DNA from 3 places in the Pseudomonas sp. SH10-3B genome. Region 3 is predicted to be linked to each of the others. Evidence: riboswitches for the same ligand, from Rfam matches in the RefSeq annotation. Region 3 holds a riboswitch; each other region holds the start of a gene.
What was found. A riboswitch is a leader RNA that binds a small molecule or an ion and turns the genes downstream of it on or off. The one in region 3 is predicted to bind cobalamin.
Positions count from the first base shown of each region.

Region 1: another riboswitch for cobalamin. It lies ahead of J1G35_RS22430 (CbtB-domain containing protein); the one in region 3 lies ahead of J1G35_RS26325 (ABC transporter substrate-binding protein).
Region 2: another riboswitch for cobalamin. It lies ahead of cobO (cob(I)yrinic acid a,c-diamide adenosyltransferase); the one in region 3 lies ahead of J1G35_RS26325 (ABC transporter substrate-binding protein).

Region 1 covers NZ_JAFLXD010000035.1:5,157-9,432, reverse strand. The annotation lists gene cobM (precorrin-4 C(11)-methyltransferase) at 1-669, opposite strand, end outside; gene J1G35_RS22440 (cobalamin biosynthesis protein) at 740-1,132, opposite strand; gene J1G35_RS22435 (CbtA family protein) at 1,129-1,833, opposite strand; gene J1G35_RS22430 (CbtB-domain containing protein) at 1,845-2,033, opposite strand; cobalamin riboswitch at 2,130-2,335, opposite strand; cobalamin riboswitch at 2,378-2,578, shown strand; gene cobW (cobalamin biosynthesis protein CobW) at 2,671-3,732, shown strand; gene cobN (cobaltochelatase subunit CobN) at 3,736-4,276, shown strand, end outside.
Region 2 covers NZ_JAFLXD010000016.1:79,380-83,655, reverse strand. The annotation lists gene J1G35_RS14570 (C40 family peptidase) at 145-681, shown strand; gene J1G35_RS14565 (sorbosone dehydrogenase family protein) at 755-2,068, opposite strand; cobalamin riboswitch at 2,168-2,419, shown strand; gene cobO (cob(I)yrinic acid a,c-diamide adenosyltransferase) at 2,492-3,103, shown strand; gene J1G35_RS14555 (cobyrinate a,c-diamide synthase) at 3,100-4,276, shown strand, end outside.
Region 3 covers NZ_JAFLXD010000050.1:30,408-34,683, forward strand. The annotation lists gene J1G35_RS26315 (ABC transporter ATP-binding protein) at 1-323, opposite strand, end outside; gene J1G35_RS26320 (iron ABC transporter permease) at 320-1,324, opposite strand; gene J1G35_RS26325 (ABC transporter substrate-binding protein) at 1,321-2,331, opposite strand; cobalamin riboswitch at 2,447-2,641, opposite strand; gene J1G35_RS26330 (DNA/RNA non-specific endonuclease) at 2,678-3,607, opposite strand; gene J1G35_RS26335 (M4 family metallopeptidase) at 3,740-4,276, shown strand, end outside.

The DNA of each region.
Region 1 (4,276 bases), on a different contig from region 3:
TACCACAATCAGCGCCGTGCGCCGAAAGCCCTTGGCGGCGACTTTGTCGGCAATATCGCTGAGCGTGCCGACCGCCCAATCCTGATCCGGCCATGTCGCCCGGTGCACCACGGCAATCGGACAGTCCGCGCCATAGTGCGGCAGCAGTTCGGCGACGATCTTTTCCAGATGATTGACCCCCAGGTGAATCGCCATGGTCGTGCCATGCCGGGCCAGGCTGTGGAAGTCTTCCCCGGCGGGCATGCTGGTTTTATCGGCGTAGCGGGTCAGGATCACGCTTTGGGCGATGTCCGGCAGGGTCAGTTCGGTCTCCAGCAAGGCTGCGCAGGCGGCCACCGCCGTGACGCCGGGAATGATCTGAAAGGGGATGCCCAACTCACGCAAATAACGGATCTGCTCGCCAATCGCGCCATACAGGCTCGGATCGCCGGAGTGCACCCGTGCCACGTCTTGGCCATTATCGTGGGCGGTCTTGATCAGTTCGATAATCTGTTCCAAGTGCAGTTCAGCGCTGTTGACCACTTGTTTCGCCTGATGACCTTCCAGCACCGCCGCCGGCACCAGCGAGCCGGCATAGATGATCACCGGGCAACTGCGGATCAGGCGTTGGCCTTTGACGGTGATCAATTCCGGATCGCCGGGGCCGGCGCCGATGAAGTAGACGGTCATGGAGAATTCCTGTGCAAAAGCGGGCGAGCATGAAGATTGCTCATGATCGGGAAGGGCGATTATCGGGATTTTAGCCGGCGCAGGCCAATGCAAAGGTGGCCTGGGCGGTTTTCTGGCGGGTGATCAACAAGCGGGCAGGGCCGCCGCAGAGCTGTTCGGCCAGGGCCAGGGCGGCACTTTCGGCGACGCCGTAACAGCCGGTATGGGCAAACGCGACCGCCGATTTGTGGCTCAGCCGGTCTTCGTAAACGGCCAGTTGCCCGGCACTGAAGCACTGCAAGGGCAGGTCGAGCAGTCGGGCCAGGGCGAGTAACCCTGGCTCGTTCTGTTTACGGTCGATGCTGGCCAGTGCGGTGACACGCTGGCGCTCGACCCCGCCCTCGGCCAGGGCGCTGTCGAACAGGTCCAGCAGGGTGTCTACATCACAACCCCGCTGGCAACCCAGGCCGACCACCAGGGTCATGCCGAGTATTGATCGTCGCGGTTGCGGCGGAACAGCCAGGCGCTGATCAGGCCCAAGGCCAGCCAGAACGCCACGTTGGTCAACTGCGAAGCGATCTTGAACTGTGCTTCGAGGGCTTCCGGAGCCAGCATCGAATGGGTTTCCGGCTGCGGCGCGCCGATCACATGTGGCACCACGAGGATCGCCGCGCCCAGGACTTTCAGCAGCCAGTTGCGACCAAACACGATCAGGGCAATACCCACAGCCGTCGAGGCAGCGGTGCCGATCCACCAGATTTGCCGTTGCGCCAGGTCAGCGGCGGCAGTGCCCGGTAGCTCCGGTGGCAGGCCCAGGGTGGGCGCCAGCACAAAGGTCGCGTAACCGGCCAGGCCCCACAGCAAGCCTTGGGCCGTGCGGGTCGGTGCGCGCAGGGTGTAGAGGCCGGCCAGCATCAGGGCGAAGCCGACGGCCACCACCAGGTTGCCGCCGGTGGTCGACAGCACGCGCTGCCAGCCGTCTTCCGGCTCCCAGGCTTCGGCGTCGTGGGAGTGTGCAGCGGCGCCAGCGGCGTGCTCGTGCACGACTTCGGTCGCGGCCGGGGCTTTTTCAAAGGTTTCCGCCTGCAGAATCAGCGGAGCGACCCAGAAGCTTTGCAGCAGGGTCAGCAGCAGGGCGGCCAGCAAGCCGGTGAACCCTGCGGTTTGTGCAATACGCTTGATCATGTCGGCAGGCCTCAGTGGCACGGGAACGCGGCGCTGTGGCGGGTATCGTGGGCAGCGTTGTGCACCGCCTCGATGTGCGAGAAACCGGCGAAATACACCAGGCACGCGCCGAGGATCGACGCACCGATGGCGGCGGTCAGGCGTTGGCTGAGGGTGGCGGAGCTGCTGGCGGTGTGCGAGGTGCTGCTGATGATCGACATGGCGCGTCCCTTTCAGGTGTCAGGGTGAAACGAGCGCATGCAAACCCCGCGAGCCAGGCACGCAGGGTTTTAACAGCGCCCGCCCACCGCGGGTTTGTTATTGGATGTTATTCGGGCCGGTCTCCGGGCTTGCGAGGGACACTGGGTCTAGAAAGCGTCGCCTTCCCATGCCGTACAGGCACAGTGGATCTGACGCTTCACTCGCTTACCGTTGCGGGGGCAGCACCGGACTCGTCATAAGGCTATGACTCACCGGTTTCCCGTTTCACCCTGTGAAGGGCACCCGAAACAAGATGTGTAGGAGAGCATGGGCCGGGGACGGTAGTCAAATGCGGCGAGCCCCTGTAGCCTTGCACCTTCGAGGTTCTTCGGCCCACGCCGAAGCTAAGAAGGGAACGCGGTTCAAGCCGCGGCTGCCCCCGCAACTGTGAAGGGTTTATCTGACTGCCACGCCACTGCCATTACGGCGGGAAGGCGCAGCCAGCGCCGGTCGCAAGACCCGCAAGCCCCAAGCCAGGAGACCTGCCTCGTAACCGATTTTCCAATTCAACCGGGCGGGGTGATCCGGTGACGAAATCTGCTGCTGCGCGCTGCCGCAGGGCCTATCGTCCCGTATGCCCGCCCCAAAGGGCATCCGATGAAAACACTGGCCAAACTTCCCGTCACCATCGTTACCGGCTTCCTCGGCTCGGGTAAAACCACCTTGCTGCGCCATATGCTCGACAACGCCCAGGGCCGTCGTATTGCGGTGATCGTCAACGAATTCGGCGAGCTGGGCATCGACGGTGAGATCCTCAAGCAGTGCTCCATCGGCTGCACCGAAGAAGAGGCCAACGGCCGCGTGTACGAGCTGGCCAACGGCTGCCTGTGCTGCACGGTGCAGGAAGAGTTCTTCCCGGTGATGCGCGAACTGGTCGCCCGTCGTGGCGACCTCGACCATATCCTCATCGAAACCTCGGGCCTGGCCCTGCCAAAACCCTTGGTACAGGCCTTCCAGTGGCCGGAAATCCGCAGCGCCTGCACGGTTGATGCGGTTATCACCGTGGTCGACAGCCCGGCCGTGGCCGCCGGCACGTTCGCCGCGTTCCCGGATCAGGTCGATGCCCAACGCAAACTCGACCCGAACCTGGACCACGAATCGCCGCTGCACGAGCTGTTTGCCGACCAACTGGCCAGCGCCGACCTGGTAATCCTCAACAAATCCGACCTGATCAGCGCCGAAGAACTGGCCCGTGTACGCCTGGAAGTCGCCGAAGAACTGCCGCCAGCGGTGAAGATCATCGAAGCCAGCAGCGGTCGCCTGCCGTTGGACGTATTGATCGGCCTGGGCGCGGGTTCCGAAGAACATATCGATGCTCGCCATAGCCACCACGATCATCATCACGAAGGTGAGGACGATCATGATCACGATGCCTTCGATTCCATCTCCATCGACCTGCCGCAAGCCGACGAAGCACTGCTGCTCGACGCCCTGAACCAGTTGGTGGTTCAGCACGGCATCCTGCGCGTCAAAGGCTTCGCCGCCATCCCGAACAAACCGATGCGCCTGCTGATCCAGGGCGTGGGCACGCGTTTCGATAAGCACTTCGACCGCGCCTGGGGCGCTGATGAACCGCGCGTCACGCGCCTGGTGCTGATCGGCCAGGAGCTGGACGCGGCGGGCCTCGAAGCGCAACTGCGCGCTGCCCTCAGCGTTTAACCCATGCACCTGCTCAGGACTCAGCCCGGTGGTTTCGTCGCGGACGACAATATTGCCGACCTTGGCCAAACCCCCGCTGAACTGGTGATCCTGTGCAGCGGCGATTCCAGCCTGGCGCTGCTGGCCGAAGCCGCCCAGCAGCTGCCCGAGGATTACCCCAGCCTGCGCCTGGCCAACCCGATGCAGGTGCAGAACCATGCGTCGGTCGACCTGTATGTGGATGAAGTGCTGCGCCACGCCAAGGTCATCCTGATTTCGCTGCACGGCGGCATCGGTTATTGGCGCTATGGCATCGAGCGTCTGGTGGAGCTGGCCGAGCGCGGCGTTACGCTGATCCTAGTGCCGGGGGATGATCGCCCGGACCCGGAACTCAGCGGCCTGAGCACGGTGAATGCCGAACAGCGCGACCGCCTGTGGCACTTCCTGCGCCAGGGCGGTCTCGCTAACGCGCTGGATTTTTTCCGCTGCCTGGCCAGCGGCTACTTGGACCGCGATTACCCGTGGGCGGAGCCGCAGACCTTGCCGCGCACCGCGATCTATCACC
Region 2 (4,276 bases), on a different contig from region 3:
ACTTAAAGTGATACTTGAAGTTTGACGTGTAAGCGCTAGAATCCCTGGACATTGTTGTAATCCGTTCGCGCGAGCTTTGCTTGCGCGTTCTGGTTTTCAGCGTTCGGCAGCGAAAGCCGCATCCAGACCCGGATTGTTCTGCACATGTCGACCTCAGCCCGCCTGCTCCTTATCCTCTGCGCCGCGCTTATCAGCGCCTGCGCCAGTCGGCCGCCGCCCGCTCCCGTTGCGGTCAAGCCCAAGCCGGTGTTCACCTATTCCAGCCAAAGTTTCTCGCCTGCTGCCGAAGACGTGCTCTTTCGTGCATTGGGTCTGGTCGGCACGCCTTATCGCTGGGGCGGCAACACGCCGGACTCGGGGTTTGATTGCAGCGGCCTGATCGGCTTCGTGTTCCGTGACGCCGCCGGCATCTCCCTGCCGCGCACTACCCGCGAGCTGATCGTGATGCGCGCCCAGGATGTCAGCGAACAGAACCTGCAGACCGGCGATCTGCTGTTCTTTGCCACCGGTGGCGGTTCCCAGGTCAGCCACGCCGGCATCTATGTGGGCGAAGGCCGCTTTGTCCATGCGCCGCAAACCGGCGGTACGGTGAAGCTGGATACCTTGTCCAAGGCGTATTGGCAGAATGCCTATCTGAGTGCCAAGCGTGTGTTGCCAGCAAACCTGGCACGTAATCCCTGAACCAAACACCGAACTAAATGTGGGAGAGGGCTTGCCCCTTTCCACACTGGTTTTATGTTGCTTCTGGAGGCGTTTATTGAGCCGCCGACACCCGCCAGACCTTATTCCCCACATCATCCGCTACCAGCAAATCCCCCTGCTGATCAATCACCACACCCACCGGCCGACCCATGGCTTTCTCATCTTTGTCGAGGAACCCGGTCAGCACATCCACCGGCTGGCCTTTAGGCTGGCCGCCCTCGAATGGCACGAAGATCACCTTGTAGCCACTGTGCGGCTTGCGGTTCCACGAGCCATGCTGGCCGATGAACGCGCCATTGCTGAACGGCGCCGGGAGTTTGCTGCCCTCGGCGAACGTCAGGCCTAAAGATGCGGTGTGTGGCCCCACCGCGTAGTCCGGCGCGATGGCCTTGGCGACCAGGTCCAGATTCTGCGGCGTGACGCGCACATCCACATGCTGGCCGTAGTAGCTGAAAGGCCAGCCATAGAAACCGCCGTCCTTGACCGAGGTGATGTAGTCCGGCACCAGATCGCTGCCGATCTCATCGCGCTCGTTCACTGCGGTCCACAGCTTGCCGCTCTGGGGTTCCCAGGCCATGCCGTTAGGGTTGCGCAGGCCGGAAGCGAAAATGCGGTGCTCGCCGCTGGCGCGATCCACCTCCCAGATCGCCGCCCGGCCCTGTTCCGCCTCCAGACCGTTTTCGCCGACATTACTGTTGGAACCGACGCTTACGTACAGCTTGCTGCCGTCCTTGCTGGCGATCACGTTCTTGGTCCAATGGTGGTTCAAGGGGCCGCCCGGCAGGTCGACCACCTTGGTGCCCGCGCCCTTGATCGCGGTTTCGCCCGCTTGATAGGGGAAGCGCAGCAGCTTGTCCGAATCGGCCACGTACAGGTCATTGCCGACCAGTGTCATGCCGAACGGTGAATTGAGGTTCTCCAGAAACACCGTGCGGGTCTCGGCGACGCCATCGTGATCGGCATCGCGCAGCAGGGTGATGCGGTTCGGGCTTGGCACCCCGGCACCGGCACGGCCCATGACTTTTTCCATGACCCAGCCGCGAATGCCCTTGGAATCATCCGGTTTGGGCGGCGCATTGGTTTCTGCCACCAGCACATCGCCGTTGGGCAGTACATATAGCCAGCGCGGGTGGTCCAGGCCTTCGGCGAACGCCGCCACTTGGGTGCCGGCCGCTGCTGTCGGCTTCGCGCCCTGCGGCCAACCGATAGCCGGGGCGATGTTCACGGTGGGAATCAGGGTTTTGTTCGGCTCCGGCAGTTGGGGCGACGGCCCGGTGCCATCGGACACCTGCAGGGTGGAGCTTTCACCGCAGGCGGCGAGGGTGCCGGCGAGCATGATCAGTAGGGCGAGTCTGGTTTTATGCATGGTGTTCTCCTGGATACCTGTAAGGGTAGAGGAGAGCGGCGAGGCGATGGTTCAAGTGCAACGCCAGCTTTAATTGACGCTCCACCCCCAACCCACTAACCTTCGCGGCTTGTTTCAGGTGCTCTGTGACCCGTGGGTCGACAGAGTGAAACAGGGAAGCCGGTGAGTGAGCGCACTTGTACACAGTGCTGCCGCGATTCCGGCGCTGCCCCCGCAACGGTAAATGAGTCAAGACGCTGCCATTGGCCACTGTATCGCCTGACGATATGGGAAGGCGCATCGTCGGCCTGCTTTCTACATAGGGAGCGCCACTCATGAGCCCGGAGACCGGCCTGGATCATCCAACAGCATCACGGTGGGCGATGCTTGGCTGTCTGTTTTTTCCTGCCTGCCGTTTTTGTCCAGCCCCAACGGAGAGCTGCCATGACCGATACCCCCGACCGCGACGAACGCCACCTGGCGCGCATGCTGCGCAAAAAAGCCGTGATCGACGAGCGCATCGCCAATTCCCCCAATGAGTGCGGCTTGCTGCTGGTGCTGACCGGCAACGGCAAAGGCAAGAGCAGCTCGGCATTCGGCATGCTCGCGCGCGCCATGGGCCACGGCATGCAGTGCGGTGTGGTGCAGTTCATCAAAGGGCGCAACAGCACCGGTGAGGAGTTGTTCTTCCGTCGCTTCCCCGAACAAGTGCGTTTCCATGTGATGGGCGAAGGCTTCACCTGGGAAACCCAGGACCGCCAGCGCGATATCGCCGCCGCCGAAGCCGCCTGGGCCGTCTCCCGTGAACTGCTGCAAGACCCCACCATCGGCCTGGTGGTGCTGGATGAGCTGAACATCGCCCTCAAGCATGGCTACCTCGACCTCGATCAGGTACTCAGCGACCTGCAAGCCCGTCCGCCGATGCAGCACGTGGTGGTCACCGGCCGTGGCGCCAAGCCTGAATTGATCGAAATGGGCGACACCGTCACCGAAATGGGCATGCTCAAGCACGCATTCCAGGCCGGTATCAAGGCACAGAAGGGCGTCGAACTTTGAATCAGCCCCGCCATTGCCCAGCCGTCCTGATCGCCGCACCGGCGTCCGGCCAGGGCAAAACCACCGTCACCGCCGCGCTGGCCCGTTTGCACCGCAACCTGGGGCGCAAGGTGCGCGTGTTCAAATGCGGCCCGGACTTCTTGGACCCGATGATCCACGAACGCGCCAGCGGTGCGCCGGTGTATCAATTGGACATGTGGATGGTGGGCGAGCAGGAAAGTCGCCGCCTGCTGTGGGAAGCGGCGGGGGAGGCCGACCTGATCCTGATCGAAGGCGTGATGGGCCTGTTCGATGGCACACCGTCCAGCGCCGACCTGGCGCGGCATTTCGGCGTTCCGGTGCTCGGCGTGATCGATGGCACCGCCATGGCCCAGACCTTTGGCGCCCTGGCCCTGGGCCTGGCGCGCTATCAGCCGGACTTGCCGTTTGCCGGCGTGCTGGCCAACCGCGTCGGTACCCTGCGCCATGCGCAACTGCTGGAAGGCAGCCTCACCGAAGGCTTGCGTTGGTATGGCGCACTGTCCCGCGAAACCGGGATTGAACTGCCCAGCCGCCATTTGGGCCTGGTGCAAGCCAGCGAATTGAACGATCTCGACGTGCGCCTGGACGCCGCCGCCCAGGCACTGGGCAGCAGCTGTGAAGTCGCGTTGCCGCCACCGGTAACCTTCGCCGCACCGCAAGTGATCGCCGCCGAGCCATTGCTGGCCGGTGTACGCATTGCCGTGGCCCGTGACGAAGCCTTCGCCTTCACCTATGGCGCCAGCCTCGACCTGCTGCGGGCGATGGGCGCCGAACTGACGTTTTTCTCGCCGATCCATGATCGCCAGCTGCCCGAGGCTGACAGCCTCTATTTGCCCGGTGGTTACCCGGAATTGCACCACCAGGCGCTGTCCGACAATACTCCGATGCTCACCGCCATTCGTGCGCACCACGCCGCCGGCAAGCCGTTGCTCGCCGAGTGCGGCGGCATGCTCTACCTGCTGGACTCGCTCACCGACGTGGACGGCAAACGTGCTGAACTGCTTGGCCTGCTCCAGGGCGATGCGGTGATGCAAAAGAAACTCGCGGCCCTGGCCCTGCAAAGCGTCGAATTGCCCGAAGGCGTGCTGCGCGGGCACACGTACCACCATTCCCTGACCAGCACCGAGTGCCAGCCGATTGCCCGTGGCCTGA
Region 3 (4,276 bases):
GCTGACAGCCACGGTGTACGGCCCAGCGCGACGGCGTCGAACACGCGGATGGCGTCGTCGGTGTCGGCCTGTTGTTCCACCACCGCCAGCTGTTGTGCGATGGCACGGCGGGACAGGTCGCCCAGGCGTTGCCCGCCCAGGCGCACGTCGCCGCTGGCCGGCGTGCGCAAGCCGGCGAGCAGTTTGAGCAGGGTGGATTTGCCGGAGCCATTCGGCCCGACAATCCCCAGGGTTTCACCCAATTGAACCTCCAGGTGAATATCGCGCAGCAACTCGGCCTCGCGCACCTTGAAGCCCAGCCCGGTGCAACTCAGTACGCTCATCGCGCATTCCTCCGGCCAATCAGGATCAGTGCAAACACCGGCGCGCCCACCAGCGCCGTCACCACGCCGACCGGAATCACCTGGCCCTTGATCAAGGTGCGCGACAACACATCGGCCGCAATCAAAAATAACGCGCCGCCCAGCGCACTGGCCGGCAGCAGGCGCGAATGCCCGGTGCCGAGCAACAGGCGCACCGCGTGGGGGATCACCAGGCCGACAAAACCGATGGAGCCGACAATCGACACCATCACCGCCGTCACCAGCGCCGCGCACCCCACCAGCACAAACTGCACGCGGCGCACCGGGATGCCCAGGGACGCGGCCGAGTCGGTGCCGAAGGTGAACGCATCCAACGCGCGCCGATGCCACAGGCACACCACCAAGCCCGTGACCGCCACCGGCACTGCCAGCCACACCGACGGCCAGCGCACGCCGCTGAGGTTGCCCAGCAGCCAGAACATGATGCCGCGCGCCTGTTCGGAGCTGGCGGACTTGGTGATCAGGAACGCCGTGAGCGCATTGAACAGCTGTGACCCGGCGATGCCTGCGAGGATGATCTGCCCGGTGCCGCTGGACGAACCGCTGGCCCGCGCCAGCAAGATCACCAGGGCGAACGCCGCCATCGCGCCGACAAATGCGCCGGCCGAGAGTGAAATCAGCCCGCCGCCCACGCCCATCAGCGCCACCAACACCGCGCCGGTCGAGGCGCCGGCGCTGATACCCAGCAGGTACGGATCGGCCAGCGGGTTGCGCAGCAATGACTGCAAAATCACCCCGCAGGTGGCCAGCCCTGCACCGCAGGCGGCGGCAACCAGGGCGCGGGTGAGGCGGTAGTTCCACACCACGCCTTCATCGATCGGGTCCAGCACGTAACCGGCTGCCCACAGTTTGTTGGCGAGCACCTGCAGCACCACCAGCGGATCGATGGCGGTTTCACCAATGGCCACGCCGGCGAGGACGGCGATCAGCAATAGCGCCAGGGCGAGTAAGGTCCGGATCATTTCGGCAGGTTGTAGCCGTCGATGGCCGTGGCCAGTTGTTCCAGGCCATCGAACGTGCGGATGCTGGCCTGCAGCGCCAGGGCGTCGAGGATGATGATGCGGTTGTTTTTCACCGCGTCCATGTTGCGCGTGACCGGGTCGCTGCGCAGGAAAGCGAGTTTCTTTTCATGGTCGTCGGCGGGATAGCGGCGGCGGTCCATGCGGGCGATCACCAGGAAGGTCGGGTTGGCCTTGGCGATGGTTTCCCAGCCGACGGCGGGCCATTCTTCATCGGATTGCACCACGTTGTGCAGGCCGAGGGTTTCGAGCATGAACTCCGGAATACCCTTGTGGCCCGCCACGTACGGGTCGCTGGCCATTTCGGAACTGGAGAACCACACCAGCGCGCTGGCCTGCTTGAGGCCTTTGCTCTGCACGGTGGCCACGGATTTGGCCAGGCGCGCCTTGAGCTCGTCGTTCAGGTGTTGGCCGCGATCCTGTACGTCGAAAATCTGCGCCAGCTGGCTGATGCTCTTGTAGATCGTCTCGATACGGAACGGCTCCAGCCGCGTGCCGTCGGCGCCCACCAGGTTGTCCTTGCCTTCGCAGTCGGAGGGCAGCAGGTAGGTGGGGATCTTCAGGTCGTGGAACTGCTCGCGGGTGCCGACCACGCCCTGCGGGCCCACCACCCATTCCAGCTCGGCGGCCACCAGTTGCGGGCGCTTGGCGATTACCGCTTCGAAGCTGGGCTCGTTGTTGGCCAGGCGCTCGATGCCGTCGTTCTGTGCTTCGTACTGTGGCAACACGTTGTTGAACCACAGCGAGGTGCCCACCACACGGTCGCCTACGCCCAGGGCATAGAGCATTTCCGTGGCGGCCTGGCCGATGGTCACGCTGCGCGCGGGGGACTGCTGGAAGGTGAGGGTGCTGCCGCAGTTTTCCAGGGTAAGCGGGTACTGAGTTGGCGCGGCTTGGGCCAGGGCGCAGAAACCCAGGGCACTGATCAGGGCGGTAACGCGTGGCAGCATGAGGCAATCTCCGTGTGAACCGTACGTGGGAACAGGGGAGGTACAGTTCGGAAATACGCCCTCGAACACTGCCGGTCGGGCAGGTAAGGATGTCCTTCCCGGACACCCCGCCGGTTAGTGATTTTGCTGGGCCGGCAGGTCTCCTGACTGATGCGTCGTCGCCACGCTCCGGCCTTCCCGGACGTGGTCCAGTGGCAGTGGGGAGCAGGCTCGGCATCTACAGTTGCGGGGGCAGTTCCGATTGACGCGGCATACCGCGCTTCGGATTCCCTATTAGTCCCGTTTGGGAACCGGCGCGGTATGGTAGTTGATTAGGGCGAGGCGATACAGCCCGAGGGGCGCCCAGTCAGACACGAATATCCTCAGGGCCCTGGATCAGCGCTTCAATTCGCGTCCCGGTGGCGCGCTCCTCGTTGCTGAAACCGTCGTAGTCCGCCAGGTTGGCGAAGCGGATACCGGTCAATTGTTCGATCTGGATCACGCTGCGCTGGTAGGTCCTGACCTGGCCGAACATCAGGTCGAGCTGACCCAGTTCGCGGCTTTGGTCGATCATGTAGGCACTGGCGCAGGGCTTGCCGTCGTCGCTGAGGTAGGCCACCACTTTCCAGAACGCCTTGGGGATTCGGATGCCACGGTAGAGACGGTCGTCGTCGGCGAACACCGGGCCGCTGAACACCGTGGCCCGGGCTTTCCAGCGTTGCGTGTTATCGAGGATGTAGTCTTCCAGTTCCAGCCAGGTCTTCTGGTTGAACCCGCTCATCTGCGGCGAGCAGTTGGTGAAGTGGAAGGTGTCGAGGTTGGCGGTTTTTGCCTCGTCGCCCCAGTTGGGGTCTTGGCGGCGCACCAGGTGCCCACGATCCAGGCCGTTGTTGGTGTAGAGCGCTTCGCCCACCTGCGCGCTGATCGGCAGGCGACCATCGTAGGCCCACGTGTCATTGCTGCGGATAATCTCCACATGCTGCCCGCCGTCGATATTCACGCCGACGTAGAGCGCCAGTCGTCGGGAACGCGACATCGTCACCGAGAAATGCGTGTAGTCCAGGCGCAGGGGTTCTACGTCATCCGCCAACGCCTCGTCTGCCGTGGGCCAGGGCACCACGAAGCTGCTGAGAAAGTCTGCTGCATAGCCGCGCCGGTCCTTTAGATCCTTGGCGGCGGTGACACGGGGCGCCGCCGCCCGGGCCTCCATCAGCGTGGGGGTGGTCGTGATCAACGGGCGCAGATCGGCGAGTCTTGGACGGTGCGCAAGGTCGATTTTGGCTTTACGGGCTGGCATGGGTAAGTCCTCCTTGGATAAACACGACTGCAACATAGGTTGATGACAATTGATGACACGCGTTAACCCTCTGGGGGCTATCCTCAAGCGGTTACCTGGAGCTTCACCACACGCCAAAAATGGAGCCAGCCCATGTGTGATCGCCACTACCGCAATCCGATTTTCTGCCTGATCCCGCCGTACATGCTCGACCAGATCGCGCGTCACGGTGATAAGGCCCAACGCGAAATCGCGCTGCGCACCCGCGCCAAGGACAGCACGTTCCGCTCGCTGCGCATGGTCGCAGTGCCCGCCAAGGGGCCGGCCCACATGGCCCTGGTCATGGGCGCTGGTAAACGGCGCTCGATCTACAGCGCCGAAGGCACCGACAGCCTGCCGGGCAAGCTGATCCGGGGTGAAGGCCAGCCCGCCAGTGGCGACGCCGCCGTGGACGAAGCTTATGACGGCCTGGGTGCCACGTTCGATTTTTTCGAAGAGGTGTTCGACCGCAACTCCATCGACGATGCCGGCATGGCGCTGGACGCCACCGTTCACTTTGGCCAGAACTATAACAATGCGTTCTGGAACTCGACCCAGATGGTGTTTGGTGATGGCGATGAGCAGTTGTTCAACCGCTTCACCGTGGCCCTCGACGTGATTGGCCATGAATTGGCCCACGGCGTCACTGAG